DNA from 3 places in the Bradyrhizobium sp. B124 genome. Region 3 is predicted to be linked to each of the others. Evidence: predicted binding sites of a transcription regulator. Region 3 holds the regulator's gene; each other region holds the start of a gene.
What was found. Region 3 encodes PhoB, which activates phosphate uptake and scavenging genes when phosphate is short. Its sites were predicted from a motif close to TGTCATNNANCTGTCAT; they were not measured.
Positions count from the first base shown of each region.

Region 1 (10,538 bases), 2.4 Mb from region 3:
CGCTCATCTGCAGCGACAGCGAGTCGTGCGCGGTCTCGGTCTGGCCCACCACCTTGGCGACCAGCGAATTGACGGTGACGTCGAGCGCCTCGCTCGCCCTGTCGCCGGACGTCATGATCTGGCCGGCGAGGCGGTTGCCGGCGTCGTCGATCTTGCTGACGAGGTCGTTGCTGCGCAGCTCGAGCTCGAGCAGCAGCGAGTCGGCGGAATTCTTCAGGGAGTCGTGAACCTCTTCGGTGCGGTCGGAGATGCCGTCGACGATCGCAGACGAACGCTGCTCGAACTCGCCGGTGATGCGGTCGACGCGTTCGTTCAGCATCTCGTGGACGCGATCGGCGAGATCGACGAACTCGTCATGGACGTGGCCGGTCTTGAAGTTGAGGCTGGTGGTGAGCCGCTCGGAGGCGTCCATCACCGCGCGCGTGGTCTCGGCGCTGGCTTCCTCGAGGCGGTCGAGCAGGTCGCCGCCGCGCTCGCCGAGCGCGAGGATCATGTTGTCGCCGGCATGGCTCAGTGCGGTCGTGATGTGCTGGCCGCGCTCTTCCAGCGCGCCGGTGATGCTCTTGGCGACCTCGTCGACGCGCGAGGCAATCGCGTCCGAGATCAGCGCGATGTCATGGCGCAGGTCGATCTGCACGCCGGAGATCGCGCTGCGCACCTGCTCGGCCTGGCCGACCAGATTGTCGCGCTGGTGGGCGATGTCCTGCAGCAGCGCGCGGATGCGCACTTCATTGTCGGAATAGGCGCGTTCCAGCGCCGCCACCTCGTTGGCAACCAGGGTCTCGAGTTCGCCGGCGCGCGCGATCGCGCGTTCGACACCGTCGCCCATCGCCGCGACCTCGCGGCGGATCGCCTGGCCGACCGTCACCATGGAATCGGCGGCGGCGTTTTCCGGCTCGGAGAATCGCATCGCGACCTGCGCCATCGATTGCGCGATCATCTGCATGCGCTGACCGTGCGAGGCGAGGCTGGCGAGATAATAGAACAGCAGCACCGGAACGGCGAACAGCGCGGCGAGGCCGGCGAGCACCAGGACGCCGGTGCCCTGGGCCATCGAAGCCTGTAGGGCCGGCCAGAACGCGACGGTGAGGATGACGCCGCCGAGCAGCCAAGCGCCGGAGCAGACGAAGAACAGCGTAAAGGCGTTGCGGGCGCGCCCTCCCTGCAGCGTCTGCAGCATCTGGCCGATGGTCTCGCGATCATCATTGGCGGCGCGGCGCGGCGCGCGCGGTTCCTCGATCGGCTCGAACACCGAACGATCGGTATTCGTACGGGACTCGAACGATGCGGCTGAAAAATCCGGAGCTGAAGGCGGCAGGCTCGGCGCCGCGGCGCCTTCGTTGAGGGAGCTGCGGCTCTCCGCGCCTTGCTCGCCGATGTTGAGGGCTTCCTGGATGGCAGAAAGCGCGACTTCGGTGGGATCTTTGACCTTCTTGGGAGTGTTCGCCATGTTCAGTCTGAGCCCTCTCACTACTTTACGCGTCGGCGAGCCTGCGAAACGTCCCCGCGCAAGCTCGAAGCCGGTGCCCACAAGCGGAGCGCAAGCGCCCCCTCGGCGGCTTGTCCGCTACATCCGCAAACATCCTATTGGGAGAGCGATGCGAATGAAATGCTTGCGATTAATACTTTCTTAATCATCGTTAACAGCTTTGCGCCATAAGGCCTTATGGGTACTCGAAATTCCTGCCGCCGAGGGCCGATTGTGTCCGGAAATTGTCCAGAATCGGGCGGTTTTGCCGATCATCCCGACAACAATTCGTTAACCAGTTTCGTGATTGGCTGGGCGAACGGTCCGCCGGTGAAGCCCGGCAGAGACGACAGGGACAGGCCATGCCGCTTCATCTCGAACGGGTTGAATGGACGCAATCGCCGCCGCTCGCGCCGGGCGACGGGCCGATCGACGTCGATCACCTTCGACGGATGACGCTGGGCGACCCGGGCCTGGAGCGGGAAGTGTTGGCGATGTTCTCGACCCAGTCGGCCCGGATCCTCGGCGAACTGGCTGCCCTGCGGCCCGAGGCTCCGACCCACGCCCACACCCTGAAAGGATCGGCGCGGGCGATTGGCGCCTTCGGTGTCGCCGAGGCTGCCGCCAACCTGGAAACCGCGCTGACTGCGGGTTCCGACCCGGCCCAGCCGCTCGCCGCGCTCGGGGCCGCGATCGCCGAGGCGCGTACGGCGATCGAGCTGATTCTGGGCCGCTCCTAGGCTTTCCAGCACCTCCACGGCCTGCGGCAACGGTCTGGGCGCCGTCCCGGCCGGCCGGCAGGTTTTCGGTCTCCGCGCTAGCGCTGTACGGATCGACCCGTTATACGACTGCCCGGGACCTTTCCAACCATCGTCCGGCGCATTCCGGCAGCACGAGCAATCATGGCCAAAATACACTTTATCGACCATTCCGGAGAGAAACGCTCCATTGATATCGAGAACGGCGCGACAGTGATGGAAGGTGCGATCCGCAACGCCATTCCCGGCATTGAAGCCGAATGCGGTGGCGCCTGCGCCTGTGCGACCTGCCATGTCTATGTCGATGACGCGTGGCGCGAGAAGGTCGGCGCGCCGTCGCCGATGGAAGAGGACATGCTGGATTTCGGCTTCGACGTGCGTCCGAATTCGCGGCTGTCCTGCCAGATCAAGGTGACCGACGATCTCGACGGACTGGTCGTGTCAACGCCGGAGCGGCAGGCCTAGAGCCCTTCGTTCCGACTGAATCGGAGCGGGGCTCTAGATTTTGTTTTGACGCGTTTTCTTCACGCGAACCGGTATCCACTTCGCTCGAAAGCGCTCTGTCGTCCCCTATTCGCCGTCCGGGTTCACCCCGCGACGGACCCAGCGGCGGAAGTTCTGCTTGACCTCCGCCGGCAGCGGCGTCGGTCTGCGCGTGGCCTCATCGATCATCACGGTGACCGCCTTCGCCGATGCCACGCATCTCCCTTCCGAAAATACCACCTGATCGAAAGTGGTCGACGTCCGTCCGAACTTGACGAGACCCAGCCCGAGCTCGATCTGTCCCGGCCAGTGCAGCTCGGCGCGGAAATGGATGTCGAGCCGCACCATGATCCAGCCAAGCCCGGCCGGCATCAGCCCCATGCTGAGGTCCTTCACCAGCGTGACGCGGCCGGTCTCAAAATAGCTCGCATAGACGGCGTTGTTGACGTGCCCGTTCGGGTCGAGATCGGCAAAGCGCACATTGTCGGACAGGCGATAGGGAAAGTCTTCCAGGCGCGGTGCATCGTCGGCGCGGACAGGGGCATTCACGAGGGGGATCTCCATCGGTTTCCCGCCCATACAGCCGAGTTGCGCAGGCTCGGCAAGGGGTTGCCGCGCCAGCCGCTGTCCCTATTATGCATGTCCCGATCCGGCCATACTTGGCTGGGCAGGCGAAAGCCGTCCAGTCGATCTCAACTGAAAAGAAGCGGATATGAGCGAAGCGATCAAAACCGATGTGCTGATAATTGGCGCGGGCCCCTGCGGACTGTTCGCCGTGTTCGAACTGGGCCTGCTCGACATGAAGGTGCATCTGGTCGACATCCTCGACAAAATCGGCGGGCAGTGCGCCGAGCTTTATCCGGAGAAGCCGATCTACGACATTCCCGGGATTCCCTTTGTCACCGGCCAGGGCCTGACCGAGCAGCTGCTGGAGCAGATCAAGCCGTTCGGCGCGACCTTCCACCTCAACGAGATGGTGGAGAGCATCGAGAAGATCGGCGATCCCCTGTTCCGCGTGAAGACCGATGCCGGCAAGGAGTTCGAGGTCAAGGTCGTCGTGATCTCCGCGGGCGGCGGTTCGTTCCAGCCGAAGCGTCCGCCGGTGCCGGGCATCGAGGCCTATGAAGGCACGTCGGTGTTCTATGCCGTGCGCAAGATGGAGCAGTTCCGCGACAAGAACATCCTGATCGTCGGCGGCGGCGACTCCGCGCTCGACTGGACGCTCAATCTGCATCCGATCGCCAAGCGCATCACGCTGCTGCACCGGCGCGACGATTTCCGCGCAGCGCCGCACAGCGTCGAGCAGATGCGCTCGCTGGTTGCCGACGGCAAGATGGATCTGAAGATCGGCCAGGTCACCGGGCTCGAAGGCGCCAACGGTCAGCTCTCGGGCGCCGCGCTGAAGGGCAACGACAATGCGATGTCGACGATCACCTGCGATACGATGCTGCCGTTCTTCGGGCTCACCATGAAGCTCGGTCCGGTCGCGAACTGGGGCGTGGCGCTGGAGAACAATCTGGTGCCGGTCGACACCGCAGCGTTCGAGACCAACGTTTCAGGCATCTTCGCGATCGGCGACATCAACACCTATCCGGGCAAGCTGAAGCTCATTCTCTCCGGCTTCCACGAGGGCGCGTTGATGGCGCAGAAAGCGCACCGCTACGTGTATCCGGACAAGCGGCTGGTGTTCCAGTACACAACCTCGTCATCAAGTTTGCAGAAGAAGCTTGGGGTGAACTGATTCCACTTCAGCAGCGACCAATGCCGGGGGCATGGGGCATTGCCCGTGCGGCGCGGGTACTGGAACACTCCGCGAAATGGCCGTAGTCTGCTCGTAATCGAGTTTGTCGATTGATCAGGTGATGATGATGCGGAACACGCTATCCAGACTTCGGCTGATCCTGGCGATCGCTACGGCCTTTGCGCTAGCTGCTCCGCTTGCAGCTTCCGCGGCCGAGCTATCGGCGGCCGGACTCTGGCAGAAGATCGAAGACGGCAAGCCCGAAGGCTGGTTCCTGGTGATCGAGCGCAACGGCCTGTTCGAAGGCATGATCGCAAAGATGTTCTCAGCGCCCGGCGATCCGCCCAATCCGGTCTGCACGAAATGCACCGACGATCGCAAGGACATGCCGTGGCTTGGCATTCCCCTGATCCGCGACATGAAGCGCAACGGGCTCGCCTATGAAGGCGGCAACGTGCTCGATCCGCGCAACGGCAAGGTCTACAAGGCCAAGATGACGCTGAGCGCCGATGGACAGACGCTGACCATGCGCGGCTATCTCGGCATCTCGCTGTTCGGCAAGGACGAGGTCTGGACCCGGCTGCCGGACACGGCGATGGCGCAGCTCGATCCCACAATCGTCGCCAAATATCTGCCGGCGCAAGCCGCAGCGATAAAGCCGCCGCCGCCACCGGCGCCCTTGCCCGCGACGAAGCGGCACTAGACACCCTCATTGGGATCACGTTGGTTCGCGGCCGCACGCGTGCGGCGTCGCGAGCGTGCAGCGTTCAGCGTTGCACCGGTGCCGTCGGCGGCAATGGCGCGACCGGCTCGGAGATCACCTCAGGCACTGTCGTGTTCAACTGAAGCACGGTGGCGGCTGCGGGGACCGCGGCATCGGCCATCGCCGCATGACCTTCGGCGCTGGGATGCACCGCGCCGCCATACACAGCCGACAGGATGCCCCATGTCGCATCGTGGATGTCGGTTGGCTGCATCGAGGACGGCAGGCCCTGCGGGTAGGTCATCGCCGCGAAATAGCTGTCATTGGCGTCGCGGATCCAGCGCGCCCGCGGCAGATAGGCGCGGTATTCGCCGGCGCTGCGGCCGCATTTGAGCGGCTGGTTGGCCGCGGCGACGATGTCGGAGACGAAGCTGTCGCCGTTGGCGGCGAAGCAGTCGCGGTCGAACTCCGGATCGGTCGACGCGCGTGCGCAGAAGCCGTGGCTTGCAAACGCATCCTGATGCGCATCGACGAAGGTCATGCGGTCGGCCTGCGGATTGCGGCAGATGATGCCGGACTGGCACTGCGCGATCGCCTTGAGCTGCGGCAGGAACTCGTTCTGCACGAAGCCCGAGACCGCCGCGAGCCGCTTCGGATCGGCGTTGAACGAGGGATGGATCTCGAAGCCGGCGCGGCCGCCGGGGCAGGGCGCGCCGCCATTGGCCAGCGCCGGATTGGCGTAGGCCGTGTAGACCACGTGCGAGAGGTCGCCGCCGACCAACGGCTTCAGCGCATCGCGCAGCTTGGCGAAGTCGGCCGGCAGGTCGCGCGCCAGTGCCGAACGGGCATCGTCGACGCTGGCCATCGAGCCGCCCTGGCTGAACAGCGCGCGTTCGGTCGGCGTGTCGACGATCACGTTGGCGACAAGGCCGGAGAAGTAGATGTCGTTGGCGCCGACCGACAGCAGCACGAGATCGAGCGTTCGGTCCGGCTGTCGGCGCTTGGCGGCTGTGAGTGCCGTGCGCAGCTCCGCGATCTGGCCGCTGACGGTGCCCGAGCAGGTGTTGGCGGTCTTCGTCGGCAGACATTCCCGCGCCTGCTGCGAGCCGAGCAGGCCGTCGGCGATGGTGGCGCCGGTGCAGGCCAGCGGCAGATAGGTCACCGCGATGTGCGGATATTGCACGGCGAGCGCAAGCGCGGTGCGGGTCTGGTAGCTGTACAGCGAACGATGACAGGCCGAGTTGAGCCACAGCGCGCTCTGGCGCTGCCAGTTGGTCAGGGTGTCGGGCGCTTCGCAGGCGCGGCCGCCTTTGTAGCCGGCGCGGCTCGGCCGGTAGTATTGCGCGCCGCCGAGATAGGAGCGGAAGCAGAACCCCTCGTCGGAAAGTGCGATCGCACGATCGGGATTGCCTTCGCCGGATGCGATGCTGTCGCCGAGGCCGGCGATCAGCAAATCGCGCACCGCGATCTGGGTCGTCACGCGCTGGTTGGCATCCGAGCCGCTGGCGACATCGACGGTCGCGACCGTGGTGCGGCCGTAGCGGACGCGCAGATTGACCGGCTCGGCGCAATCGAATGTCGAGGATTGCGGCCCGTCGCCGTCGTCGAACGACCAGGCGCAGGTCGCGCCGACCGGAACCGGACCCGTGAGCCGCACCACGATCGGGTGATCGATCGGCGTCAGATAGCTTTCCTTGACGTTGTCGCGGGTGCAAGGCTCGCTGACGCGGCCCTGCAGGTCGATGCAGAGCCGGTTGACCGTGTTGCGCGCCCAGCCGCGGCCGTCGCTTTGCAGTTCCAGCGCCTGCTCCGAGGCCAGCACGCTGCGGCCGAGCCCGCTTTCGACATGCAGACGGAAGTCGCGTTCCTCGCGGAACAGTCGGAAGCGGTTGCGGACCTCCCAGGAGATCGAGAGCTGGGTATCCTGCGCGTCGGCGGTTGACGCCAATACCGCCGCGAGCGCGCTGCCGAGCAGCACGCTGCAGACCGTGACACGAAACGAAAATCGAACCAGAAAGCCAATCATGGCGCGGTTTGACGCGAGTGGTACGGCGAAAATAAGAGAAGCGGCTGCAGAGACCAACAATCCGGGATCGAAACACCGGGACTGAAAGCAGGGGACCTTGGGGCCGATAACGTTCGCTGTTACCGTCTCAGCCGCCTGATCTGCTGCTGCCGGCTTTCGATCGGTTGCCGCACGGTCGCCGAAGCCGTGCAGGCTTGGCTGAGTCTTTTTCGTTCCTGCCAGGGCCGCACCACGTTGAGCCACAGCTCGCGCATGCCCATGATCGAGATCGAAATCCCGAACGGGATCAGGAAATAGAGGATACGGAACACGACCAGCGTCGCCAGCAATTGCTCCTTGCTGAACTCCGGCAGCGCCACCAGCATCGCAGCGTCGAACACGCCGATCGAGCCGGGGGCGTGGCTCGCAAAGCCGAGCAGCGTCGCCAGGATGAACACCACCGCCAGCGAGACGAAGTCGATATGCGGCTCGGTCGGCATCAGGAGATACATGGCGAGCGCGCAGAAGCCGAGATCGACCACGCCGATGACGATCTGCAGCAGCGTCAGCTTGGCCGAGGGCAGCACCACCTTCCAGCCGTTCTGGCCGAGCTCGCGGCGCTTCTCGCCGGTCAGGAGCCAGACGAAATAGGCGCCGATGCCGGCAAGGCAGCCGAGCGCGATCAGCCGGTTCATCGCCGGCGGCAGCAGGTCCATCGCCGACGCCGCCGCGGGGTGCCAGGCCATGCCGAAGCCGAGCACGAACAGATTGCCGAGCCAGAAGGTCAGGCCCGAGAGAAAGCAGATCTTGGCGACGTCGATCGCGGAGAGGCCGTAATCGGAATAGATCCGGAAGCGGATCGCGCCGCCGGTAAAGACGGTGGCGCCGATATTGTGGCCGATCGTGTAGCTGGTGAAGCTCGACAGCGCTGCGATCCGGTAGGGGACGTGGGTCTTGCCGATCGTGCGCAGCGCGAAGAAGTCATAGAAGGTCAGCGTGCAGAACGCCCCGACCACGCAGAGCGCCGCCAGCGCGATCCGGTGCGGCGCGATGTCGGTCAGCGCGGTGAGGATGATACCGGTATCGACGCCCTTCAGGGTGTGGACAAGCGTCGCGACCGCGAACGCGATGATGAGCACGCTCGCAGCGATCCCGAGCCGTTTCCAGCCGATCTTTTCCTTGAAGCCACGCCCAAGCGTGGTCAGCAGCCGAAGCATTCATCCTCCCGGCAGGGACAATTTCAGTGGGACCCAGTCACGGACGGCGACGGGTGACGGGCAAACGCACCGTACGCGATGACCCATAAGGCAAAACCGATGCGTTGTGCAGCCCTTGACAAGGCAACCTTCGGCTCCCGTCCAGCGTTGTTGTCATACTGGCTACATATGTTCTCGCGCTGCGGAATGTGAGTCGCAGCCATATCATCGTCCACGACGGGACCACTGCATGTTCCGCCATCCTTCAGCCGTTCCAGGCGATTTCGTCGATATTTCTGCCGTTTTTGCCGCCGTCGCAGCGCCACTGCGGGGCCGTCGGAGCGGAGCGAATAGACGATATGCATCAGCGTGGGGGAGGTCCGGGCCGGCTGCGGCGTTTACCAAAGCGTGAAGTCGATGTGCGCATCTGCGTGATCCGGCTGTGGACCGCGGTTCGGGCCGGAATGAGGCGCCCTGTGGGCGGTCCGTAGGTCTATTGAGGCAAAACGCCGCGCAACAGCGCGCGGCGACGCGGCCCCGGCCGGCATGGCGATAGAACACTTCGATCCACAGCGAAGTATCATTGAGAAACGAAGACCTATCTCTCGCATTGGTTGCGCAGAGCGAGGTCAAGACCATGCAACAGACATCCCTGAACCTCCGGCGCGTGCCGGATCAGCGCGCGGCGTCGCATCAGCAGCCGACCGGGCTTGCGGCGACGTTGACGCTCGCCGCAATGAGCCTCGGGTACGGCGTCGTGCAGCTCGACGTCACCATCGTCAATACGGCGCTCAACGCCATCGGCGGCTCGCTCGGCGGCGGCGTTGCCGAGCTGCAATGGGTGGTCAGCGCCTACACCATCGCTTTTGCCGCCTTCATCCTGACCGCGGGCGCGCTCGGCGACCGGATCGGCGCCAAGCGCGTTTTCATGGCCGGCTTTGCCATCTTCACCGCGGCGTCGGTTGGGTGCGCCGTCGCGCCTGATGCCGTGACGCTGATCGCCGCGCGCTGCGTGCAGGGGCTGGCCGCGGCCATCCTGGTGCCGAACTCGCTCGCGCTGCTCCGCCACGCCTATACGGACGACAAGGAGCGCGGACGCGCGGTCGGCGTCTGGGCCGCCGGAGCGAGCCTTGCGCTGACCGCCGGCCCGTTCGTCGGCGGCGGGCTGATCACGCTGGTCGGCTGGCGCGCGATCTTCCTGGTCAATCTGCCGATCGGCCTGGCCGGGCTGTGGCTCGCCTGGCGCTTTGCCGGCGAAACCACGCGCCATCTCCAGCACCGGCTCGATCTGCCGGGACAAATTGCGGCGATCGCCGCGCTCGGCACGCTGGCCGGCGCGCTCATCGAGGGCGGAGCGCTCGGCTGGGATAGCCCGTTCGTGGTCGCAGGCTTCGCTCTGGGGGCCGTCTTCTCCGTGCTGTTCATCTGGCATGAGGCGCGCACCGCGCAGCCGATGCTGCCGCTCTCGCTGTTCAGCAACAGGATGTTTGCCCTGACCTCGCTGGTCGGCCTGCTGGTGAACGTTGCGTTCTACGGGCTGATCTTCGTGCTCAGCCTCTACTTCCAGCAAGTCAACGGGCTGTCGGCGTTCGCCACCGGCCTCGCATTCGTGCCGATGCTCGGCGCCGTGCTGCCCGCCAATTTGATCGCGCCGCATGTCGCGGAGCGGATTGGCGCGCCGGGGACGATCGCGCTCGGCGCCGCGATCTCGGCCGCCGGATGTCTGGCGATGCTGTTCATCGGTCCCGGTACCAGCTATTTCGCGATCTGCCTGCAACTGCTGGCAATCAGCGGCGGCCTCGGCCTGCTGGTGCCGCCCCTGACATCGGCGCTGCTCGGCAGTGCCGAGCCACAGCATGCCGGGATCGCGGCCGGGGTGCTGAATGCGACCCGGCAGACCGGCAGCGTGCTGGGTGTCGCGCTGTTCGGCTCGATGGTCGGCCGGTCCGCGGCCTTCATTTCCGGCCTGCATGCGGCACTCGTGATCTCCGCCGGCGTATTGCTTGCCGCCGCTGCGCTGATCTGGATCGGCGCATCATCACAAGCGCGGCAATGAGCGAGGCGGTCGTTGCGCGGTCGCGGCGCGGCATCTAACCTTGCGCCGTCGGGGACTGTCGCCGAGGGGGCTGATCAGATGCCTGCGCCAATCGACCGTCGTCTGTTGCTGCGCCGCGCCGCCATGCT
Region 1 covers NZ_CP152413.1:2,382,219-2,392,756, reverse strand. Annotated here, with positions in the region: gene AAFG13_RS11640 (negative regulator of septation ring formation) at 1-1,450, opposite strand, end outside; gene AAFG13_RS11635 (Hpt domain-containing protein) at 1,831-2,208, shown strand; gene AAFG13_RS11630 (2Fe-2S iron-sulfur cluster-binding protein) at 2,371-2,691, shown strand; gene AAFG13_RS11625 (thioesterase family protein) at 2,797-3,258, opposite strand; gene AAFG13_RS11620 (NAD(P)/FAD-dependent oxidoreductase) at 3,422-4,450, shown strand; gene AAFG13_RS11615 (DUF2147 domain-containing protein) at 4,578-5,153, shown strand; gene AAFG13_RS11610 (hypothetical protein) at 5,218-7,179, opposite strand; gene AAFG13_RS11605 (YbhN family protein) at 7,299-8,375, opposite strand; gene AAFG13_RS11600 (MFS transporter) at 8,992-10,410, shown strand; gene AAFG13_RS11595 (S9 family peptidase) at 10,489-10,538, shown strand, end outside.
Region 1: the regulator PhoB is predicted to act here: its motif matches at 8,527-8,543, upstream of AAFG13_RS11605 (YbhN family protein).

Region 2 (10,538 bases), 3.0 Mb from region 3:
CTGAAGACGTCTCCAAGAAGGCGCAGGAACACGGCATGCGCACGCTGGAGGTTGAAGTGGCCGGCCCGGGTTCGGGCCGTGAGTCGGCGCTCCGTGCGCTGCAGGCTGCGGGCTTCACCGTCACCTCGATCCGCGACGTGACCACGATCCCGCACAATGGCTGCCGTCCGCGCAAGCGTCGGCGCGTTTGATCTGTAAATCGCGGGCGGCATCTTGCCGCCCTGCGATCGTTTTCGGAATTGACCGCGCGGACTGTTCCGCGATCTCCAACGCCAGGTTCGGCCATTCGACGGGCCCAACGACTGGCCCATGGGTGAACAAGTGACGATCCAGAAAAATTGGCAAGAACTCATTCGACCGAACAAGCTGCAGGTGACGCCGGGCTCGGACGCGAGCCGGTTCGCCACCGTGGTCGCCGAGCCGCTCGAGCGCGGCTTCGGCCAGACGCTCGGCAACGCGCTGCGCCGCATCCTGCTGTCCTCGCTGCAGGGCGCGGCGGTGCAGTCGGTGCATATCGACGGCGTGCTGCACGAGTTCTCCTCGATTGCCGGTGTCCGTGAAGACGTCACCGACATCGTCCTCAACATCAAGGACATCTCGATCAAGATGCAGGGCGAAGGCCCCAAGCGCATGGTCGTGAAGAAGCAGGGCCCGGGCGCCGTCACCGCCGGCGACATCCAGACCGTCGGCGACGTCACCGTGCTCAATCCCGACCTGCAGCTCTGCACGCTGGACGACGGCGCCGAGATCCGCATGGAGTTCACGGTCGCGACCGGCAAGGGCTATGTCGCCGCCGAGCGCAACCGTCCCGAGGATGCGCCGATCGGCCTGATCCCGGTCGACAGCCTGTTCTCGCCGGTCCGCAAGGTCTCCTACAAGGTCGAGAACACCCGTGAGGGCCAGATCCTCGACTACGACAAGCTGACCATGACGATCGAGACCAACGGCGCGATCACGCCGGAGGACGCGGTGGCCTATGCCGCGCGCATCCTGCAGGATCAGCTCAACGTGTTCGTCAACTTCGAAGAGCCGCGCAAGGAAGTCACGCAGGAGATCATCCCCGATCTCGCGTTCAACCCGGCGTTCCTCAAGAAGGTCGACGAGCTCGAGCTGTCGGTGCGTTCGGCGAACTGCCTGAAGAACGACAACATCGTCTACATCGGCGACCTCGTGCAGAAGTCGGAAGCGGAAATGCTCCGTACCCCGAACTTCGGCCGCAAGTCGCTGAACGAGATCAAAGAAGTGCTGGCCCAGATGGGTCTGCACCTCGGCATGGAAGTGCCGGGCTGGCCGCCGGAGAACATCGACGAGCTCGCCAAGCGCTTCGAGGATCACTACTGATCCGATTCAATCATCATGGCCGGGCTCTCCCGGCCATGATTCCAACGGGCGAACGCAGGCAGCCCACCTGAGCAACATGTCCGACGAACCGTCGCGGCAGATTACAAAGTAAGGAATAGTCAATGCGTCACGGCAAGGTTCATCGGAAGCTCAACCGCACCGCCGAGCATCGGCGTGCGATGTTCGCCAACATGGCGGCCGCGCTGATCAAGCACGAGCAGATCGTCACCACGCTGCCGAAGGCCAAGGAGTTGCGGCCGATCGTCGAGAAGCTCGTCACCCTCGGCAAGAAGGGTGGGCTGGCCCTGCGCCGCCAGGCGATCTCGGAGCTGCGCGATCTCGACCAGGTCAAGAAGCTGTTCGACACGCTGGCGACCCGCTACAAGGACCGCCAGGGCGGCTACACCCGCATCATCAAGGCCGGCTTCCGCTACGGCGACAACGCGGCGATGGCCGTGATCGAGTTCGTCGACCGCGACGTCGATGCCAAGGGCCAGGACTCCGGTCCGACCCAGGACAAGGAAGCCGAGGCGGCGTAAGCCGCTCTTGAGCCAAGGTTTTGAAAATGGCGCCCTCGGGCGCCGTTTTTGTTTGGCCACGGTCCATCCCAGTCGTCATCCTGGCGAAAGCCAGGACCCATTACCCCAAATCTCAATTGTTGCGCGACGCTGGGGGCTCAAATCCTTCTCATAATCACCTGCGGTGGCAATGGGTCCTGGCTTTCGCCAGGACGACGAGGTGTGTTCTACCTCCTCACGCGTCGGTGAGATGCAATTGCAGTGCATCGTGCCGCGCCCGATATCTCGGTCAGCATCAATGGAGATGAAGCCATGAGAATCGACCTTTCCGGAAAGACTGCGCTGGTGACCGGCTCGACCGCCGGCATCGGCAACGCTATTGCGAGGGGGCTGGTCGACACCGGCGCCGAGGTCGTCATCAACGGCCGCAGTCAAGCCAAGGTCGATGCGGCGGTCGCCGCGATCGAGAAGGCGGTGCCGGGCGCCAAGGTCCGCGGCATTGCGGCCGACGTCTCGACGTCAGCCGGTTGCAAGGCGTTGCTCGCCGCGCTGCCTGACGTCGACATCCTCGTCAACAATGCCGGCATCTTCGAGCCGAAGGGCTTCTTCGACATTCCCGACGAGGACTGGAGCCGCTTCTTCGAGGTCAACGTGATGTCGGGCGTGCGGCTGTCGCGCGGTTACATGCAGGGCATGCTGAAGCGCAACTGGGGCCGCATCGTCTTCATCTCCTCGGAATCCGGCCTCAACATCCCGACCGAGATGATCCATTACGGCACGACCAAGACCGCGCAGCTGGCGATCGCACGCGGGCTCGCGCAGCTGACCCGCGGCACCGCCGTCACCGTCAACTCCGTGCTGCCCGGACCGACCATGTCCGAAGGTGTCGAGACCTTCGTCAAGGATCTTGCCAAGCAGAACGGCCAGTCGGTCGAGGAGGCGGCCTCCAACTTCGTCAAGCAACACCGGCCGACCTCGCTGTTGCAGCGCTTTGCCAGCACCGAGGAGATCGCCAACCTTGTCGTCTATGTCTGCTCGAAGCAGGCCTCCGCGACCAACGGCGCGGCGCTGCGCGCCGAGGGCGGCATCGTCAACACCATCGCCTGAGGCGCGGCCATGTCAGCCTATGTGATTTCCGAGGTCGACGTGAGGGACGCCGCAGGCTTCGAGGCTTATCGCACGATCGCGGCCAAGGCGATCGCGCAGTATGGCGGGCGCTATCTCGTGCGCGGCGGTGCCGCCGAAGCGGTGGAAGGCGGACCGCCGCCAAAGAACATCATCGTCGTCGAATTCCCGTCGATGGCGCGGCTGCGCGAGTGGTACGCGTCACCGGAATACGCCGAGGCGCTCAAGCATCGGCGGACCGCGTTGGACCGCCGGCTGATCTTCGTCGAGGGCGTTGTGCCGAGCTAGGCTTTGGCCCCGTCGAGGAACTCGCTGAAACCTGACGGGTGATAGGGGCCGAAGCATATCTGCTCGAGGACGCCAATTCCGGTCCGGTCGCCCTGGCGGGCGCGCACCACCTGTTGCACGTGCACGTTCTCGCGAGCCAGCGGATCGAGCGTTGCAGGATCGAACGACTCGCCGCCGATCTCGAGCTCACCCTTCCACATGCCCTGGCCCCATTGCGGATGACCGTAGCCGAGGCCCTTCATCTGGAATTTCAGGATCGGGTCGAGCGCGATGGTCGAGGTGTGACCGTCGATGTCGACCAGGTCGATCTCGGCTGACTGCGCAAGGCGCGTGTTCGGGACGTATTTGACGCGGTGCCGCGCGGTCGCCATGCGGCGGTCGCGCCCATCGACGACGCCGGGGATCTCGGCCTCGCTTCGGTAGAGCGGCGCGGTGATGCCCTCGCGGACCAGCGCCTCGCCCTGCGTCCCGTCGAAGAAGATGGCGTGCGAGATGTGGTCGTCCCAGACCAACGGCGCCCAGAGGAAGAACACGCTCGGCGGCGGCATCGGCGCGCCGCCGACGTCGCGTTCGCCGACATTGCGAACTCCCCAGGAGCGATCCTTGGTGCCGTAGCAGGTGTGATTGTCGACCTTGATCTCGCCGTCGGGGTGGCGCACGACGCCGCTCCAGCGGCCGAACTGGTCGAACCGGGTCGAATCCATCGCGCGGCGGTCGCCGGACCAAAGCGTCTGGCGCGCTTCCTGGATCGCGGCCGTGCGCGCTGAGAAGGTCAGGTCGCAGGCGAGGCCCGTCGCATTGTCGTCGAGCACGACCCGCGTCCGCCGCATCGGTTCGATGACCTCAAGCCTGAACGGGCCGACCTGCATCTCGGTGCGTTCAAGCGGCGCCCGCCGCGAACCGTAGAAGCAATGTTGACGTCCGCCGCGCTCCACCACGCTGAAGGCGCAATCGAGGATCTTGCGGTGCGGGTAGATCGCGATGCCGATGCCGAAATAATACGCGCCGTCCGCGGTGTAGCCGTTGAACCAGGTTCGGTCATAGACATTGCGGTCGCTGGTCGAGGGAACCGCGATCGGCTCCGGCGTCTGGTGGATGGGGAAGTCGTCCAGTTTGTTGAGCACGCCGATCCCTTTCGCTGTCTTGACGCGTTGTCTTCACGCGGACGATTTCGCCCGATAGCGCTTCAGTCCTGCCAGTATGAAAAACTGTCGTGGTCCAGCGCTTGCGCGCAGGCGCCACGGGTCATTTTCAGGAACAGTGCGTCGCCCCGCTCGGAGCGCTGGACGCTGAGCGCCGAGACGACGCCCATCATGATGCCATGCAGCGTGTAGCGCCGGTAATCCCGCCAGCAATCATCCCAGCCATAGTCCCGCACGCCGCGCCGGATCAGCTCGGAATGATAGAACCGCACCAGGTCGGCTTCATGGAGCCGCCGTTCGGACGGATCGATACCGGCCGACAGGAAATAAGCCACGTCGACGATGCCTGGCCCCACCGTCAGCGTCTGCCAGTCCAGCGTGGCCATCGGACGGGTGTTGCCGCGCACCTCGAACAGCATGTTGTCGAGCCGGAAGTCCGCATGCTGCAGCGTTCGCGGCACCGATCGATCGGACTGGTAGCGCGGTATCGCGTCCGGAAGCCGGTCGATCAGATCCAGGAATTCCGGCTCGATCACGCCGTGATATCGCTCCTCGTAGTGACCGATGATGCCGGGCAGCACCGCGCGAAGATCCCTGCGCCGGCTTGCGGCGACCACGAAGCATTGCACCGCGTCGAGCGTCGGGTCGTTCCATCGCGGCGCATGCAGCGCGGCGGCCTCACGCATCGCCGTCAGGCAGTCCGCGATCGCGCATCCGGCGAGCTGGTCGCCCGGGCGTGCGGGCGCCAGATCTTCCAGGATCAGTGTGAAGTCGTCGGTCGCCGGATCGATTTCGGCGAGGATCGGCCGCGGCGTGTGAATGTCGACGGTGGCCGCCAGCTCGCGATAGAACGCGACCTCGCGGACATAAAGCGTGTGCGCGGAACCGGATCGGCGGCTGTCGGGATCCGCGGCCGGGAATTTGCCGACGACGCTTGCGGGCGCGTTCGGCTCGTCGCCGTCATAGCTCAGATGAAATCGGTAGCTGTCGCCGACGAGGCCATTGCCGACCGGCTTGCAGGCGAGATCGACGACCCTGACCTGGTTGATCACACCGGCAGCGCGCAGCGCCCGCGTCATCCACTCCGGATCGATCCGCGACGGATCGGCCGTGAGCAAACTCATCGGTTTCCTCCCATCGCCATGTATCCCCTTGGGGCGTCACCACCGTTCCGGCCGCGTCTCGCGCGGCCGGATTGAGGACGGGGTGATCGTTGCGCAAATCATACAGGCGATGTCATGGCTTTGGCAAAGCCACGCGCCGGCCTGTGGGGATATCTCGCGAATTGGTCGGTGCGTAGGGCGGGTTAGCGTCAGCGTAACCCGCCGTTCGCAGAGCAAAAAAGGTGGTGGGTTACGCCGCGCTAACCCACCCTACACATTTGTGCTTACCAGCCCTCCAGCACGATCTTGCCGCGCGACTTGCCGCTCTCCAGCAGCGCATGGGCGCGCTTGAGGTTGGCGGCGTTGATGGTGCCAAAAGTCTGGTCGAGCGTGGTGCGCAGCACGCCCTTGTCGATCAGGTCGGCAACGTCGTTCAGCAGATGATGCTGCGCGATCATGTCAGGCGTCTGGAACGACGAGCGCGTGAACATCGATTCCCAGTGCACCGACACCGCCTTGCCCTTGAATGCGGCGACGTTGAATTCGGCGGGATCGTCGATCAAGCCGAACTTGCCCTGCGGCGCGATGAAGTCGGCGATCGACTTGTAGTGCTGGTCGGTGAAGGTGAGGCTGGCGACGAGGCCGACCGGCGGCAGCTTGAGCTTCTCGATCTGCTCCTTCATCGGCTGCGAGTGGTCGATCACCGCATGCGCACCGAGATCGCGGCACCACTTCTGAGACTCCGGCCGCGTCGCGGTCGCAACCACGGTCAGCCCGGTGAGGCGGCGCGCAAGCTGGATCAGGATCGAGCCGACGCCGCCGGCGCCACCGGTGATCAGCAGCGTGCGCGGATCGACGCTCTTGCCCGGCACTGCGCCGAGCCGGTCGAACAGCAGCTCCCACGCGGTGATCGAGGTCAGGGGCAGGGCGGCGGCCTGCGCGAACGAGAGCGATGCCGGCTTGTTGCCGACGATGCGCTCGTCCACCAGATGAAATTCCGAATTGGTGCCCTGGCGCTGGATCGAGCCCGCGTAGAACACTTCATCGCCGGGCTTGAAGAGCGAGATGTCGGGCCCGACGGCGTCGACCACGCCGGCCGCGTCAAAGCCGAGGATCTTGTAGCTGCCGTCGGTCGGCGCCGCGCGCTTGCGCACCTTGTAGTCGACCGGGTTGGCCGAGATGGCCTTCACCGCGACGCGGATGTCGCGCCCCTTCGGTTCGGGCTTGGCGATCTCGAAATCGACGAGCGAATCCGCCGCCTCGATCGGCAGCGATTTTTGATATCCGACGGCCTTCATGCCTAGTCTCCGTGGTGGGCGATTGCCTGCCGCCTTAACTGTCGTGCTGGCGTCCTTTTGGCAAGTACTGTAAAATCAGGGAACTAGTCCCTGTTTGTATACTATTGGGAAATTACCGATGAAACGGAAGAATTTCGCGCGCCGGCCGGGCTGCGCGGTCGAGGCGGCGCTCGACCTGATCGACGGCAAATGGAAGGGCGTGATCCTGTATCACCTGCAGGCCGGCACCCAGCGCTTCGGCGAGTTGCGGCGGCGGATGCCCGGCATCACCCAGCGCATGCTGACCAAGCAGCTTCGTGCGCTCGAGGACGATGGCCTCGTGAACCGCAAGGTCTACGCCGAGGTGCCGCCGCGGGTCGAATACACGCTCTCCGAACTCGGCGAGAGCCTGCGTCCGGTGATCGATATTTTGAAAGCCTGGGGCGAGGGCCATCAGGAACGGCTGTCCTGCGCGCCGGCGCCGGAAGTCGTCGTGAAGAAGTCAAAGCGCGCGGCCTGACAATTTGTAATGAAGAAGGCCGGGAGCGGCGTGTCGCTCCCGGCCATTGTTATCGGCGCTGATCAGATCGTGTCAGAACGCAACCTGCGTGCGCAGCGCGACCGCGTCGAACTTCGAGCCGGCATCCACGGGCGAGGTCGCCGAAGCCTGCTTGGCGATGTCGCCGTGCAGGTAGTTCAGCATGAAGCGGACGTTGTTGTTGACGTACCAGTTCAGCGCGGCGGTGTAGACGGTCTGCCGTCCGCCGGCGATGCCGACGGCCTGGCCGACCTGATCGTTGAGGTTCATCATGCTGACGCGGCCGGCGATTTCCCACGCGCCGATGCCGCCGCCGGCAAGCGAGAACGGATCGTGCGGTTTGATACCGCCGTAGGAAGCCGTGGCCGGATTATAGGCGTGGTTCTCGCCGGTCAGCACGTAGCCGACCTGCGCGTAACCGCCGTCGAATTTCAGGCTCGGCGCGCCGAACGGCGGCAGCCCGGTATTCGCGGAGCGGTCGACATTGAACCAATAGTACTCGCCTTGCGCGATGAACGGGCCGTAGGTCGCTGCCGCCTCGACGCCGTAGACCTGCGCGCCCGAGACGTTGGCGATCGCACCGGTCGAGATCAGCGTCGTCGGGTCGATGCGCAGCTCGGGCCGGTCGTTCAGCGTGAGCGTCTGCGCCTGCGTCAGCTGATTGCGCGGCGGCTGCACCAGCCATTCCGCATCGGCGCCGATATGCACCGAATAGTCCTTGCCGCTGATCGGATTGCCGGCGACGCGGACCACCGCGCCATACTGCTCCGATGATCCGGCCGGGGTGACGCTGGAGGCCGAGTGAATCTGGCCGGTGGTCGGTCCGGTGGCATAGCCGCCGAGCCAGAGCTGGTCGTTCCACCAGCGGGTGCCGATGGCGGAACGGAAGTCGCCGGCCGCGACGTTCTGCGCGATGATGCCGGCCGAGGCGCGCTCCATGAACAGGATGTCGTTGGAACTGGTCGACTCGTCCATGGTCCAGAGCAGGTCCATGATGCCGCCTTCGATCGCCATCTTGCCGCCGAACGGCTTCAAGCCGGTGTAGCTCAGATACGCATTCTCGACGCCGGAGGTGCCGCCGCCGGGCAGCGATCCCGGTGCCGCACCGCCGAAGCCGTCGGACGAGCCGCCGAAGTCGTAGATCAGCGCGTAATTCCAGTCGCCGAAGAACTTGCCGACGATGCCGATGCGGGCGCGGCGGAGGTTCTCGCCGCTGTCGAGCTTCTGCGGCGAGGTACTCGCGGTGTTCGGACGATAGTCGTAACCGCCGACATCCCAGTGCACGCGGCTCGTGATCGCAACGCAGTTCTGTTCATCCGCAGTACAGATCGTCGGCCGGTTGTTCGGCAGCGTCACCACGACGCCCGACGGCGCGACCGGGCCCTTGACCGGGATCGCGGCGTTGGCGCTGGCGACCCGCGCGGCCTTGGCATCCGCCGCCTTCGCGTTGGCGTTCGCGCTGGCTGCGGTCGCGGTATTGGCATTGGTCTGCTTCTGCAGCTTGTCGAGCTTCTGCTCGAGCATCTTCAGCTGCTGCTTCAGCAGCGCGATCTCCGCGTCGCTGCCGCCTCCGGCCGATTGCGAATAGGCCGGCGAGGCGGCGAGCGCCCCTGCGAGCCCTATGGCGATTGCACCAACTTTTGTCGCACCCATTGTGCACCCCTGTTGTGTTTGAATTCCCCACTCACTCACTGAAACGTCCTAGGAGTTGATCGTGACTGACGCACGACAGCGCCGCCTGGCATCGCAGTTCCGCTTGTTGTCCGCAGGCAACAAGCGGAGCGGCGCAGTGAGATGACAGTCATCATAGAAGTTTGGCGGCGCGCTTCAACGCGGCTGCCGCCGGTTTTGCACCGGTCCGGCGGGGGCCAGTTATCCGGCCGGGCGCCCTTCAATTGCCCGGCGAACACGCCTATATTCCGGCGTTTCTACGAGAGGTAAGAATGCTCCGACCTGTCCGCTTCGCTACCATATCCGCTCTGTGCACATTGGCTTTCATGGGGAATCTGTCCCCGTCCGCGGCCCAGGACCGCCGCGTGCCGTCCTCGCAGGCTGAGCTCCAATTGTCCTATGCGCCGATCGTGCAGCGGGTGCAGCCGGCGGTGGTCAATGTCTACGCTGCCAAGACCGTGCAGAACCGCAATCCGTTTCTGGACGATCCGATCTTCCGCCGCTTCTTCGGCGTCCCGGGGCAGCAGCCCGAGCAGATGCAGCGCTCGCTTGGCTCCGGCGTGATGGTCGATGGCTCCGGCCTCGTGGTCACAAACAATCACGTGATCGAGGGCGCCGACCAGGTGAAGGTCTCGCTCGCCGACAAGCGCGAATACGAGGCCGAGATCGTGCTGAAGGACAGCCGCACCGATCTCGCGGTGCTGCGACTGAAGGGCACCAACAAGGAGAAGTTCGCGACGCTCGACTTCGCCAATTCGGATCAGCTGCAGGTCGGCGACGTCGTGCTGGCGATCGGCAATCCGTTCGGCGTCGGCCAGACCGTGACGCACGGCATCATCTCGGCGCTGGCGCGCACTCAAGTCGGGATCACGGATTATCAATTCTTCATTCAGACCGACGCGGCGATCAATCCCGGCAATTCGGGCGGCGCGCTGGTCGACATGACCGGCCGGCTCGCCGGCATCAATACCGCGATCTTCTCGCGCTCCGGCGGTTCGCAGGGCATCGGCTTCGCGATCCCCGCCAACATGGTGCGGGTGGTGGTGGCCTCCGCCAAGAGCGGCGGCAAGGCGGTGAAGCGGCCATGGCTTGGCGCGCGGCTGCAGGCCGTCACACCGGAGATCGCAGAGACACTCGGGCTGAAGCTGCCGACCGGCGCGCTGGTCGCCAATGTCGCGCCGAACAGCCCGGCGGCGAAGGCCGGGCTCAAACTGTCCGATCTGATCGTCGGGATCGACGGCACGCCGATCGACGATCCCAATGCGTTTGACTACCGCTTCGCGACCCGTCCGCTCGGCGGCAACGCGGAGATCGAGGTGCAGCGCGCCGGCAAGCCGGTGAAGCTCACCGTGCCGCTGGAGACCGCGCCCGACACCAACCGCGACGAGATCGTGCTGACCGCGCGTTCGCCGTTCCAGGGCGCCAAGGTCGCCAACATCTCGCCGGCGCTGGCCGATGAGCTGCATCTCGACGCCGGCGCGGAGGGCGTCGTCGTCACCGAGCTCGCCGACGACGGCACGGCCGCCAATGTCGGC
Region 2 covers NZ_CP152413.1:1,802,660-1,813,197, reverse strand. Annotated here, with positions in the region: gene rpsK (30S ribosomal protein S11) at 1-191, shown strand, start outside; gene AAFG13_RS08690 (DNA-directed RNA polymerase subunit alpha) at 310-1,341, shown strand; gene rplQ (50S ribosomal protein L17) at 1,464-1,880, shown strand; gene AAFG13_RS08680 (SDR family oxidoreductase) at 2,172-2,966, shown strand; gene AAFG13_RS08675 (DUF1330 domain-containing protein) at 2,976-3,272, shown strand; gene AAFG13_RS08670 (hypothetical protein) at 3,269-4,396, opposite strand; gene AAFG13_RS08665 (phosphotransferase) at 4,459-5,538, opposite strand; gene AAFG13_RS08660 (zinc-binding alcohol dehydrogenase family protein) at 5,802-6,815, opposite strand; gene AAFG13_RS08655 (helix-turn-helix domain-containing protein) at 6,934-7,314, shown strand; gene AAFG13_RS08650 (OprO/OprP family phosphate-selective porin) at 7,387-8,985, opposite strand; gene AAFG13_RS08645 (DegQ family serine endoprotease) at 9,330-10,538, shown strand, end outside.
Region 2: the regulator PhoB is predicted to act here: its motif matches at 9,047-9,063, upstream of AAFG13_RS08650 (OprO/OprP family phosphate-selective porin).

Region 3 (10,538 bases):
CGAGCGCGTTCTTCCGAACGGGATGCTGCGCAAGCTGAGTGAGGAAGAGATGGCCGCTTACCGTGCGCCGTTTGCGACGCGCGAGAGCCGCAAGCCGACCTTGATGCTGCCGCGCGAGCTGCCGATCGCAGGCGAACCCGCCGACGTCGATCAGGCGCTCACCACGGCGCACGCAGCGCTCGCGGGATCGACCTATCCGAAGCTGCTGTTCGCGGGGTCTCCCGGGGCGTTGGTGTCGCCGGCCTTCGCGGCGGATTTCGCGGCGAGGCTGCAGCATTGCGCGGTCATTCAGCTCGGCGCGGGCGCGCATTATCTGCAGGAGGATCATCCGGAGGCGATCGGCCGCTCGGTTGCAGGGTGGATCGCCGGCATCGAAGCCGCGAACGCGCAACATCTCGCAGCATGAGTGGATGGGAGAGCACGCCATGACCGACCTCTCGATCATTTATTGCCGTCCCTGCGGCTACGAAAAGCGCGCCAGGGAGGCCGCCGCGCTGCTGCGCGAACGCCTCAGGCTCGATCCGGAGCTCGTGCCGGGCAAGGGCGGCGTCTTCGAGGTCAAGCTTGACGGCAAAGTGATCGCCAAGCGCGTGAAGGGGCATTTCCCCGATGCTGCCGAAATCGTCACCGCAGTGGCTGCGGCACGGGCATAAAATCTACGCAGGCTTGCCTCATCGCCGTCGCATCACCAATGCGGTGGCGATTTTCACTGCGCGGGCGCCGCGGCGTCGCTCCTGCTTCCCGTAGTTTCCCGGATGGCCTTGCGCAGCGTTCGGCGGGCTAACCGCCGCACGTCGATGTCAAGTCTTGTCGAAGATGGCGAGAAACGCGCATATTTGTGCACCCGCTGTCATGAATCATCCCTAATATCTTGAAGATGCGCGTTTTATTGTCGTTTGACGAATTCCACTCCGGCTTAAAACGCGCTACAGGGGTCGGGGCACAGCGAAGCGCCGGCGGGGTTCGCCCGGGAGCCGCCGTCGCGGGATCGCAATTCGAGGTCTAGATGCTGGAAGCAATACGCAGGGCGATGGCGTTTCTGCGCCAGAAGCAAATCCTGCATCGGCTGGGTGTTGTCATCAGCATCGCCGTCATCGGCATCGCCTGCTACGTCCTGTATCATATGCTGCGCGGCATCGACACCAATGAGGTGCTCGAGGCCATCAAGAGCACCGAGCCGCGACAAATCGCGCTGGCGGGACTGTTCGTCGCAGCCGGCTACTTCACGCTGACCTTCTACGATCTGTTCGCGGTGCGCGCGATCGGTCAGGCCCACGTGCCCTATCGCGTCAACGCGCTCGCGGCATTCACCTCCTATTCGATCGGGCACAATGTCGGCGCCAGCGTCTTCACCGGCGGCGCGGTGCGCTACCGGATCTATTCGGCCTGGGGATTGAACGCGATCGACGTCGCCAAGATCTGCTTTCTCGCCGGCTTGACCTTCTGGCTCGGCAATGCCGCCGTGCTCGGGCTCGGCATCGCCTATCATCCGGAAGCCGCCGCCAACATCGACCAGCTGCCGCCCTGGCTCAACCGGACGCTCGCGTTCGGCATCATCATCGCGCTGGTCGCCTATGTGGTCTGGGTCTGGACCCAGCCGCGGGTGGTCGGCCGCGGTCCCTGGACGGTGACCCTGCCGGGCGGCCCGCTGACGCTGCTGCAGATCGCGATCGGCATCGTCGACCTCGGCTTCTGCGCGCTGGCGATGTACGTGCTGGTGCCGGACGAGCCCAATCTCGGCTTCGTCGTGGTCGCGGTCATCTTCGTGTCGGCGACCCTGCTCGGCTTCGCCAGCCACTCCCCCGGCGGGCTCGGGGTGTTCGACGCCGCCATGCTGGTCGGCCTCTGGCAGATGGACCGCGAGGACCTGCTCGGCGGTATGCTGTTGTTCCGGCTGCTCTACTATATTGCGCCGTTCGTCATATCTGTAATCTTGCTGACGTTTCGGGAGGTTATCGTCGGCGCCCGACTCAAGCGGCTGCCGCAGACTGATTCGGGTCCCCGCGCTGAGCCGCATCATGAGGCGGTTCTGGTCCGCAAGCGTGGTGATTCCGGGGTCTGACGACGCGGCCCGATGCCTCCCGAGGGAAGGTCGATTTGACCGCGCCTGGGCGAGACATGAACCGACGGGAAGAAAGCCGCCGCGATGGCCATTGACGATACGCCGCATTCGATTTTCTCGCCCTGGCCCGACCGCTTGCGCCATTCCGCGCTGATCCTGCTTGCCGCAGCGCTGGCGCTGAGCGTAGTGGTCGCGCTCGGCGAGTTGTCGCTGGTGCGCGCCTGCGTGGTGTTCGTCTGCATCGCGGCTGCGGCGCTGGTGCCGTGGCGGCTGCATGATGCCGGCACCTCGCGCGAGGATGTCCGCCACGGCAATCCGGTCGAGGCGACCGCCGTCAGCGCGGTCGTCGCCGGCATGCCGGACCCGGCCGTGCTGCTCGACCGTGCCGGCCGCGTCATCCATCTCAACACCGCCGCGGCCCAGCTGGCGCCGGCGCTGCGCAAGAACGAGCTGGCGCAATTTGCCCTGCGTTCGCCGGAGATTATCACTGCGTTGCGCGAGGCGATCGCGACCACCGAGCCGCGCCGCGCCACCTACTCCGACCACGTTCCGGTCGATCGCTGGATGGAACTGGTGATCACGCCGGTGCCGGTGCCGACCCAGTTCGGCGGCACCGAGAAGTGCATGCTGATGACCTTCCACGATCTGACGCCGCTGCGCCGGGTCGAGGAGATGCGCGCCGATTTCGTCGCCAATGCCAGCCATGAGCTGCGCACGCCGCTCGCCGCCTTGTCCGGCTTCATCGACACGCTGCAGGGACCGGCGCGCGAGGACGCGCGGGCGCGCGAGCGCTTCCTCGGTATCATGCACACCCAGGCCACCCGCATGGCGCGGCTGATCGACGACCTGCTGTCGCTGTCGCGCGTCGAGCTGTCGGCCCATGTGCGGCCCGAGGCCTCGATCGATATCGTGCCGATCATCCGCCAGGTGGCCGACGGGCTCGAGGCGCTGGCCAGCGAGCGCCAGGTCGAGATCGACGTCGACCTGCCACCGACCCCGGTCACGATCGCTGGCGACCGCGAGGAACTGCTCCGCCTGTTCGAGAACCTGATCGAGAACGCCCTCAAATACGGCGCCTCGGGCGGCCGCGTCATAGTGTCGCTCAATCAGACCGTTTCGGGCGCATCGGGCGAGGGGAGCCCCGAAATCCGAGTCATGGTACGGGATTTCGGCCCCGGCATCGCCCCGGAGCACCTGCCGCGGCTGACCGAGCGCTTCTACCGGGTGGACGTTGGCGACAGCCGTAACCAGGGCGGAACCGGCCTCGGATTATCGCTGGTGAAACATATTCTTAACCGTCATCGCGGGCGTCTTCTGATCGAGAGCGTGCCGAAGAATGGCGCGACTTTTACCGCCTGTTTTCCCCGGCCGAAGACCCCGTTACCGACCCAAAGCTGAGCGTTTTCAGTCGCTTAGTATTGTCATCCAACTGTCATCCAACCTTCGTAAAAGCAGCACCGACCGCTCCTAGATGGACCGGCGTGGGCGCGATCGGGCGCAATTGGCGCTTCGCTCACAAGATGGAGACCACCCCATGAATTTCATCAAAGCAATCGTCGCTGCCGGCATGGTCGCCGCTTCGACGTCGGCCTTCGCTGCCGATATTACCGGCGCAGGCGCGACGTTTCCGTTCCCGATCTATTCGAAGTGGGCTGACGCCTACAAGAAGGACACCGGCAATGGCCTGAACTATCAGTCGATCGGTTCCGGCGCCGGCATCAAGCAGATCCAGGCCAAGACCGTGACCTTCGGCGCGACCGACGCGCCGCTCAAGGCCGAGCAGCTCGAGAAGGACGGCCTCGTCCAGTGGCCGATGGTGATGGGCGCGATCGTTCCGGTCGTGAACGTCGAAGGCATCAAGCCGGGCGATCTCGTGCTCTCCGGCGAAGTGCTCGGCGACATCTATCTCGGCAAGATCACCAAGTGGAATGACGCGGCGATCGCCAAGCTCAATCCGAAGCTGACCCTGCCGGCCGACGCGATCACCGTCGTGCGCCGTTCGGACGGTTCGGGCACCACCTTCAACTTCACCGACTACCTCTCCAAGTCGAACGCCGACTGGAAGTCCAAGGTCGGTTCCGGCACCGCGGTCGAGTGGCCGGTCGGCGTCGGCGCCAAGGGCAACGAAGGCGTTGCCGGCAACATCGGCCAGACCAAGAACGCGATCGGCTATGTCGAATACGCCTATGCCAAGCAGAACAAGCTGACCTACACCGCGCTGGTCAACAAGGCCGGCAAGACCGTGCAGCCGACCATCGCCGCCTTCCAGGCTGCTGCGTCGAACGCCGATTGGTCCAAGGCTCCCGGCTACTACGTGATCCTGACCGACCAGCCGGGCGAAGCCTCCTGGCCGATCACCGCGGCGACCTTCATCCTGATGCACAAGGATTCGACCGACAAGGCGGCCTCGCAGGAAGCGCTCAAGTTCTTCAAGTACGCCTTCGAGAAGGGTGGCAAGGCGGCCGAAGAGCTCGACTACATCCCGATGCCGGAATCGGTCGTCAAGCTGATCGAGAAGACCTGGTCCTCGGACATCAAGAGCTAAGTCTGACGCTTTGAACAACGCCTGTGCCACCTCTCAAGGGCGGCACAGGCGGACCGATTGAGATCCGGGCTCCATCACCGCGGCAAGTAACGCGGGGCGGGGCCCGGGCTCGCGCCCCGGGAGGCGCAACCGGAACGACGCCCGGCCAAATGCGTCAGTGAAGATCGCTTCGGGGCGTAGCGGTTTGCGTAGCTTTCACATAGTAATGAGGGGATTGGCGTGGCAGACATGGCTGTTCAGAGCGATGTGATGGAAGCCGCGGGACCTTACGATCGCGCCAAGGCCCTCAGCGCCTTCAAGCTCGGTGATCTCACCTTCTATTGGGTCACCCGCATCTCGGCGATTTCGGTCCTGTTGATCCTCGGCGGCATCATCCTGTCGCTGATCGCCGGCGCCTGGCCGGCGATGAAGGAATACGGCTTCGCCTTCCTCTGGACGCAGCGCTGGGCGCCCTCGGCCGATCCGCCGGTGCTCGGCGCGCTCGGCCCGATCTACGGCACCCTGATCACCTCGGTCATCGCGATGACGATCGCCATTCCGGTCGGCATCGGCATCGCCATCTTCCTCACCGAACTCTGCCCGCAAATGCTGCGCCGCCCGATCGGCATCGCCATCGAGCTGCTCGCCGGCATCCCCTCGATCATCTACGGCATGTGGGGCTTCTTCGTGCTGGGCCCGTTCCTGGCCAACACGTTCCAGCCCTTCATGATCAGGATATTCGAGGGCGTCCCGGTGCTGGGTGCGGTGTTCGCAGGTCCGCCGTCCTATCTCAGCCTGTTCAACGCCGCGCTGATCCTCGCCATCATGGTGCTGCCGTTCATCACTGCGATCTCGGTCGACGTGTTCAAGACCGTGCCGCCGGTGCTGAAAGAGGCCGCCTACGGCATGGGCTGCACCACATGGGAAGTCGTCCGCAGCGTCGTGATCCCCTACACCCGGGTCGGCGTGATCGGCGGCATCATGCTGGCACTCGGCCGCGCGCTCGGCGAGACCATGGCGGTGACCTTCATCATCGGCAACTCGTTCCGCATCTCGTCGTCGATCTTCGCGCCGGGCACCACGATCTCGGCGGCGATCGCCTCCGAATTCGCCGAGAGCGACGGCCTGCACCAGTCCGGGCTGATCCTGCTCGGCCTCCTGCTGTTCGTGCTGACCTTCTTCGTGCTCGCCGGCGCGCGGCTGATGCTGATGCGGCTTGAAACGAAAGCGGGGAAATAGCGCCATGAACCCGATCTACAAATCCCGCCGCCGCAGCGACATCGTCATTCGCGCACTCTGTGTCGGCGCGGCGCTGTTCGGCGTCACGTGGCTGGCGCTGATCCTGTTCACGCTGGTCTATAACGGCCTTGCCGGCCTCAGCGTGCAGCTGTTCACCCAGAACACGCCGCCGCCGGGCTCGACCGAAGGCGGCCTGCTCAACGCCATCGTCGGCTCGGTCATCATGACGGTGATCGGCGTCGGCATCGGCGCGCCGCTCGGCCTGTTCGCCGGCACCTACCTCGCCGAGTACGGCAAGCACGACAAGCTCACCTCGGTGATCCGCTTCATCAACGACATCCTGCTCAGCGCGCCTTCGATCATCATCGGCCTGTTCATCTATGGCGCAGTGGTGGTGCCGATGCGCGGCTTCTCGGCGATCGCAGGCAGTCTCGCGCTCGCCGTGATCGTGATCCCGGTCGTACTGCGCACCACCGAGGACATGCTGCTGCTGGTGCCCAATCCGCTGCGCGAGGCGGCCTCCGCGCTCGGCCTGCCGCGTTCGCTGGTGATCAAGCGGATCGCTTATCGTGCTGCGCGTAGCGGCTTGATCACCGGCGTGCTGCTGGCGACCGCCCGTGTCGCCGGTGAAACCGCGCCGCTGCTGTTCACCGCGCTGTCGAACCAGTTCTTCAGCCTGGATCTGACCAAGACCATGGCCAACCTGCCGGTGACCATCAACAACTTCGTGCAGAGCCCCTACGCCTACTGGAAAGAGCTGGCGTGGAGCGGTGCGCTGCTGATCACCTTCACTGTGCTCGCGCTGAATATCGGCGCGCGTATCCTTGGTGCCGAAAGGGCCGCAAAATGACCGAGCTTTCCGTCTCAACGACTGTCGCGAGCCACGTTCCCCAGGTGCCGCTGCCGGAAGCGCCGCCGAAAGTCACGGTGCGCAACCTCAACTTCTATTACGGCGAGCACCACGCGCTGAAGAACATCAACCTGACGCTCGGCACCAACCGCGTCACGGCGTTCATCGGCCCGTCGGGCTGCGGCAAGTCGACCCTGCTGCGCATCTTCAACCGGATGTACGATCTCTATCCGGGCCAGCGCGCGGTCGGCCAGCTGATGCTGGACCAGACCAACATTCTCGATCCCAAGCTCGACCTCAATCTGCTCCGCGCGCGGGTCGGCATGGTGTTCCAGAAGCCGACGCCGTTCCCGATGACGATCTACGAGAACATCGCCTTCGGCATCCGCCTCTACGAAAAGATCTCGAAGTCCGAGATGGACGACCGGGTCGAGAAGGCGCTGCGCGGCGGCGCGCTGTGGAATGAGGTCAAGGACAAGCTGAACGCTTCCGGCCTGTCGCTCTCCGGCGGCCAGCAGCAGCGCCTGTGCATCGCGCGCACCGTGGCGGTGCGTCCCGAGGTGATCCTGTTCGACGAGCCGTGCTCGGCGCTCGATCCGATCTCGACCGCCAAGGTCGAGGAACTGATCCAGGAGCTCTCCGAAGACTACACGATCGCAATCGTCACCCACAACATGCAGCAGGCGGCGCGCGTCTCCGACAAGACCGCCTTCATGTATCTCGGTGAACTGATCGAGTTCGACGACACCAACAAGATCTTCACCTCGCCGAGCGATCGACGCACCCAGGACTACATCACCGGCCGGTTCGGCTAGCGCATGGTCCGCAAAATTGGGTACCGGTTTTCCGACCGGATCATGCGAAACTGAGGACACCAAATCGTGATCCCCGGGATCATGAGGGAGACAAGCGATGGCTTCTGAACATACCGCCAAGGCATTCGACAGCGACCTGCAGGAGTTGACCCGCCTGGTCGCCGAGATGGGCGGCCTCGTCGAGCGGATGATCACCGAGTCGGTCGACGCGCTGATCCGTCGCGACGTCGCGCTCGGCAAGCGCGTCGTCGCCGCCGACATCGAGATCGACAATCTGCAGCGCGTCATCGAAGAGCGCGCGGTGCTGACGATCGCCCGCCGCCAGCCGATGGCGATCGACCTGCGCGAAATCGTCAGCGCGATGCGCGTCGCCACCGATCTCGAGCGGATCGGCGACCTCGCCAAGAACATGGGCAAGCGCGTCGCGGCGCTGGAGAGCGATTTCCAGCCGCTGAAGCTGATCCGTGGCCTGGAGCACATGACCGACCTCGTGCTGTCGCAGGTCAAGTCGGTGCTCGACGCCTATGCCGCGCACGATCTGCCGGCGGCGATGAACGTCTGGAAGGGCGACGAGGAGGTCGATGCGATCTGCACCTCGCTGTTCCGCGAGCTGCTGACCTACATGATGGAGGATCCGCGCAACATCTCGTTCTGCATCCATCTGATGTTCTGCGCCAAGAACATCGAGCGGATCGGCGATCACGCCACCAATATCGCCGAAACCGTGTTCTACATGATCGAGGGCCAGCAGATCACCGACAAGCGCCCGAAGGGCGACATGACCAACTTTGCCACCACGGTGCCCGGTACCTAGGACATGATCCGCAGGCGCGGAGCCGGATTGTCTTCACGACAAGTCGTTTCCGCGGGGATTATGCTCAGGAAAGTAAGCGTTTCGGTTTGCGTCTGGGCAACGGATCATCACAGAGAGAGAACTTAAGCCGATGAGCGCACGCATTCTGGTAGTCGAAGACGAGGAAGCGCTGACGACACTGTTGCGCTACAACCTCGATGCGGAAGGCTACGATGTCGAGACGGTGGGGCGCGGCGACGATGCCGACACCCGCCTGAAGGAGCGCGTTCCCGACCTCGTGGTACTGGACTGGATGCTGCCGGGCCTGTCCGGCATCGAGCTGTGCCGCCGCCTGCGGGCGCGGCCCGAGACCAAGCAGCTTCCGATCATCATGCTGACCGCGCGCGGCGAGGAGAGCGAGCGCGTGCGCGGGCTTGCCACCGGCGCCGACGACTACATCGTCAAGCCGTTCTCGGTGCCGGAACTGCTGGCACGGGTGAAGGGCCTGCTGCGCCGTGCGAGCCCGGAGCGGCTTGCGACCGTGCTGACCTATGGCGACATCGAGCTCGACCGCGAAAAGCGCCGCGTGGCGCGCTCGGGACGTCCGATCGATCTCGGTCCGACCGAGTATCGGCTGCTCGAATTCTTCCTCGAGCATCCCGGCCGCGTGTTCAGCCGCGAGCAGCTGCTCGACAGCGTCTGGGGCCGCGACATCTATATCGATGAGCGTACCGTCGACGTGCATATCGGCCGCCTGCGCAAGCTGCTCAATCCGGGCCGCGAGCAGGATCCGATCCGCACCGTGCGCGGCGCCGGCTACGCGCTCGACGACCGCTTCGCGAAGGCCGAACCGCAGCCGTAAGGCTGGCCGACAATCGTAAACCACAACACGGCGTCGTCCCGGCGAACGCCGGGACCCATACGCCGCGGCCGGCGCAATCGGCAAGCGGCCAGACGACTTTCTAACAACGCCCATTCGTGGTTATGGGTCCCGGCGAACGCCGGGACGACGCCGGTGATGTGACGTAGCCCGGATGGAGCGAAGCGAAATCCAGAACTTCATTCTCCGCTTCAAACACCGCGCCGGATTACGCTTCGCTCCATCCGGGCTACGAGCCACAAAAAAATCCCCGCTTTCGCGGGGATTTGTTTTTACAGTCCAGGCAGTTTCCCGAGTGCTTACTTGATCTGTGGCTTCGCCGACGGCCGGCGGCGATCGGCGGCGGGCTGATAGGCGACGCGCGAGTGATGCGCGCAATAGGGCAGACCGGCGAGCGCCTTGCCGCCGCAGAAGAAGAATTCCGGGCTCGAGGGATCGCCGACCGGCCAATGGCAGGTGGCCTCGTTGAGCTCGAGCAGCGACAGCCGCTGGCTCATCGGCACCACGTTGTCGAAGGAGATCGGATCGGGCTCCATCTCGACCTCGAAGGCGTGCGCAAGCGCAGTGTTGCCGCGCGAGACCGGGCGCGCCACCCGCATCATGTGCTGGGCGGGGCGGGCCTTGCGCTGCCGCGGCGCGGCCGTGGAGGGGGCCTTGGCGCGGCCGGAGAGGCCGAGCCGATGCACTTTGCCGATCACGGCGTTTCGCGTCACATTGCCAAGTTCCGCCGCGATCTGGCTGGCCGAGAGGCCGGATTCCCAGAGCTTCTTCAGCTGCTCGACGCGATCGTCGGACCAGGTCAATACAGTCATCACATTCTTCCTTTCGCATGGCGCCGGCCACTCATCGGAGCGGCGCTGCGAGCCAATCTGGACAAATATCCCTGCGGCCAGAATCCCTTAGCCCTCGCCGGGCACGGTGTTGCGCCCGAACGTTTACGCGAGACACGAAGGCTACTTAGAGGGTCCAGTACTGCCGCACGAGATGTCGTACCCGACAGGCCAAACGCTACAATATGGCGTGACTCTGGCGCAAGAGTCCGCGGCCGTGCGTCCACATGTTCCCACAAAGTTAAGCATTGCTATGAGGCTTTTCCACCGCACCGGAATGCTCCGGATTGCGCCGGTTTCGCATTGCAGGAAGGCCGGCAAAGGCCGGCTCCTGGCGATTGACACTGACCGGCCGCCGCATAGAATGACCCGCACGTGCCGCCCGCAAAGGCGGCCGTTTTGTTTTCCGAAGCTGGCGGTTGCTGCGTAGGCGTCAAGGCGCGCGGCGATTGACGGCTTCAAACCGGCAGTGAACGCCATGACCAACGCCTCGTCGCATCTGCTCCCCGTCTTCGCCCGGGTCGATCTCGGCTTCGAGCGCGGCG
Region 3 covers NZ_CP152413.1:4,760,363-4,770,900, reverse strand. Annotated here, with positions in the region: gene AAFG13_RS22825 (haloalkane dehalogenase) at 1-406, shown strand, start outside; gene AAFG13_RS22820 (Rdx family protein) at 426-653, shown strand; gene AAFG13_RS22815 (lysylphosphatidylglycerol synthase domain-containing protein) at 1,007-2,062, shown strand; gene AAFG13_RS22810 (ATP-binding protein) at 2,147-3,460, shown strand; gene pstS (phosphate ABC transporter substrate-binding protein PstS) at 3,597-4,607, shown strand; gene pstC (phosphate ABC transporter permease subunit PstC) at 4,836-5,825, shown strand; gene pstA (phosphate ABC transporter permease PstA) at 5,830-6,675, shown strand; gene pstB (phosphate ABC transporter ATP-binding protein PstB) at 6,672-7,490, shown strand; gene phoU (phosphate signaling complex protein PhoU) at 7,588-8,304, shown strand; gene phoB (phosphate regulon transcriptional regulator PhoB) at 8,435-9,145, shown strand; gene AAFG13_RS22775 (GcrA family cell cycle regulator) at 9,463-9,975, opposite strand; gene AAFG13_RS22770 (aspartate aminotransferase family protein) at 10,472-10,538, shown strand, end outside.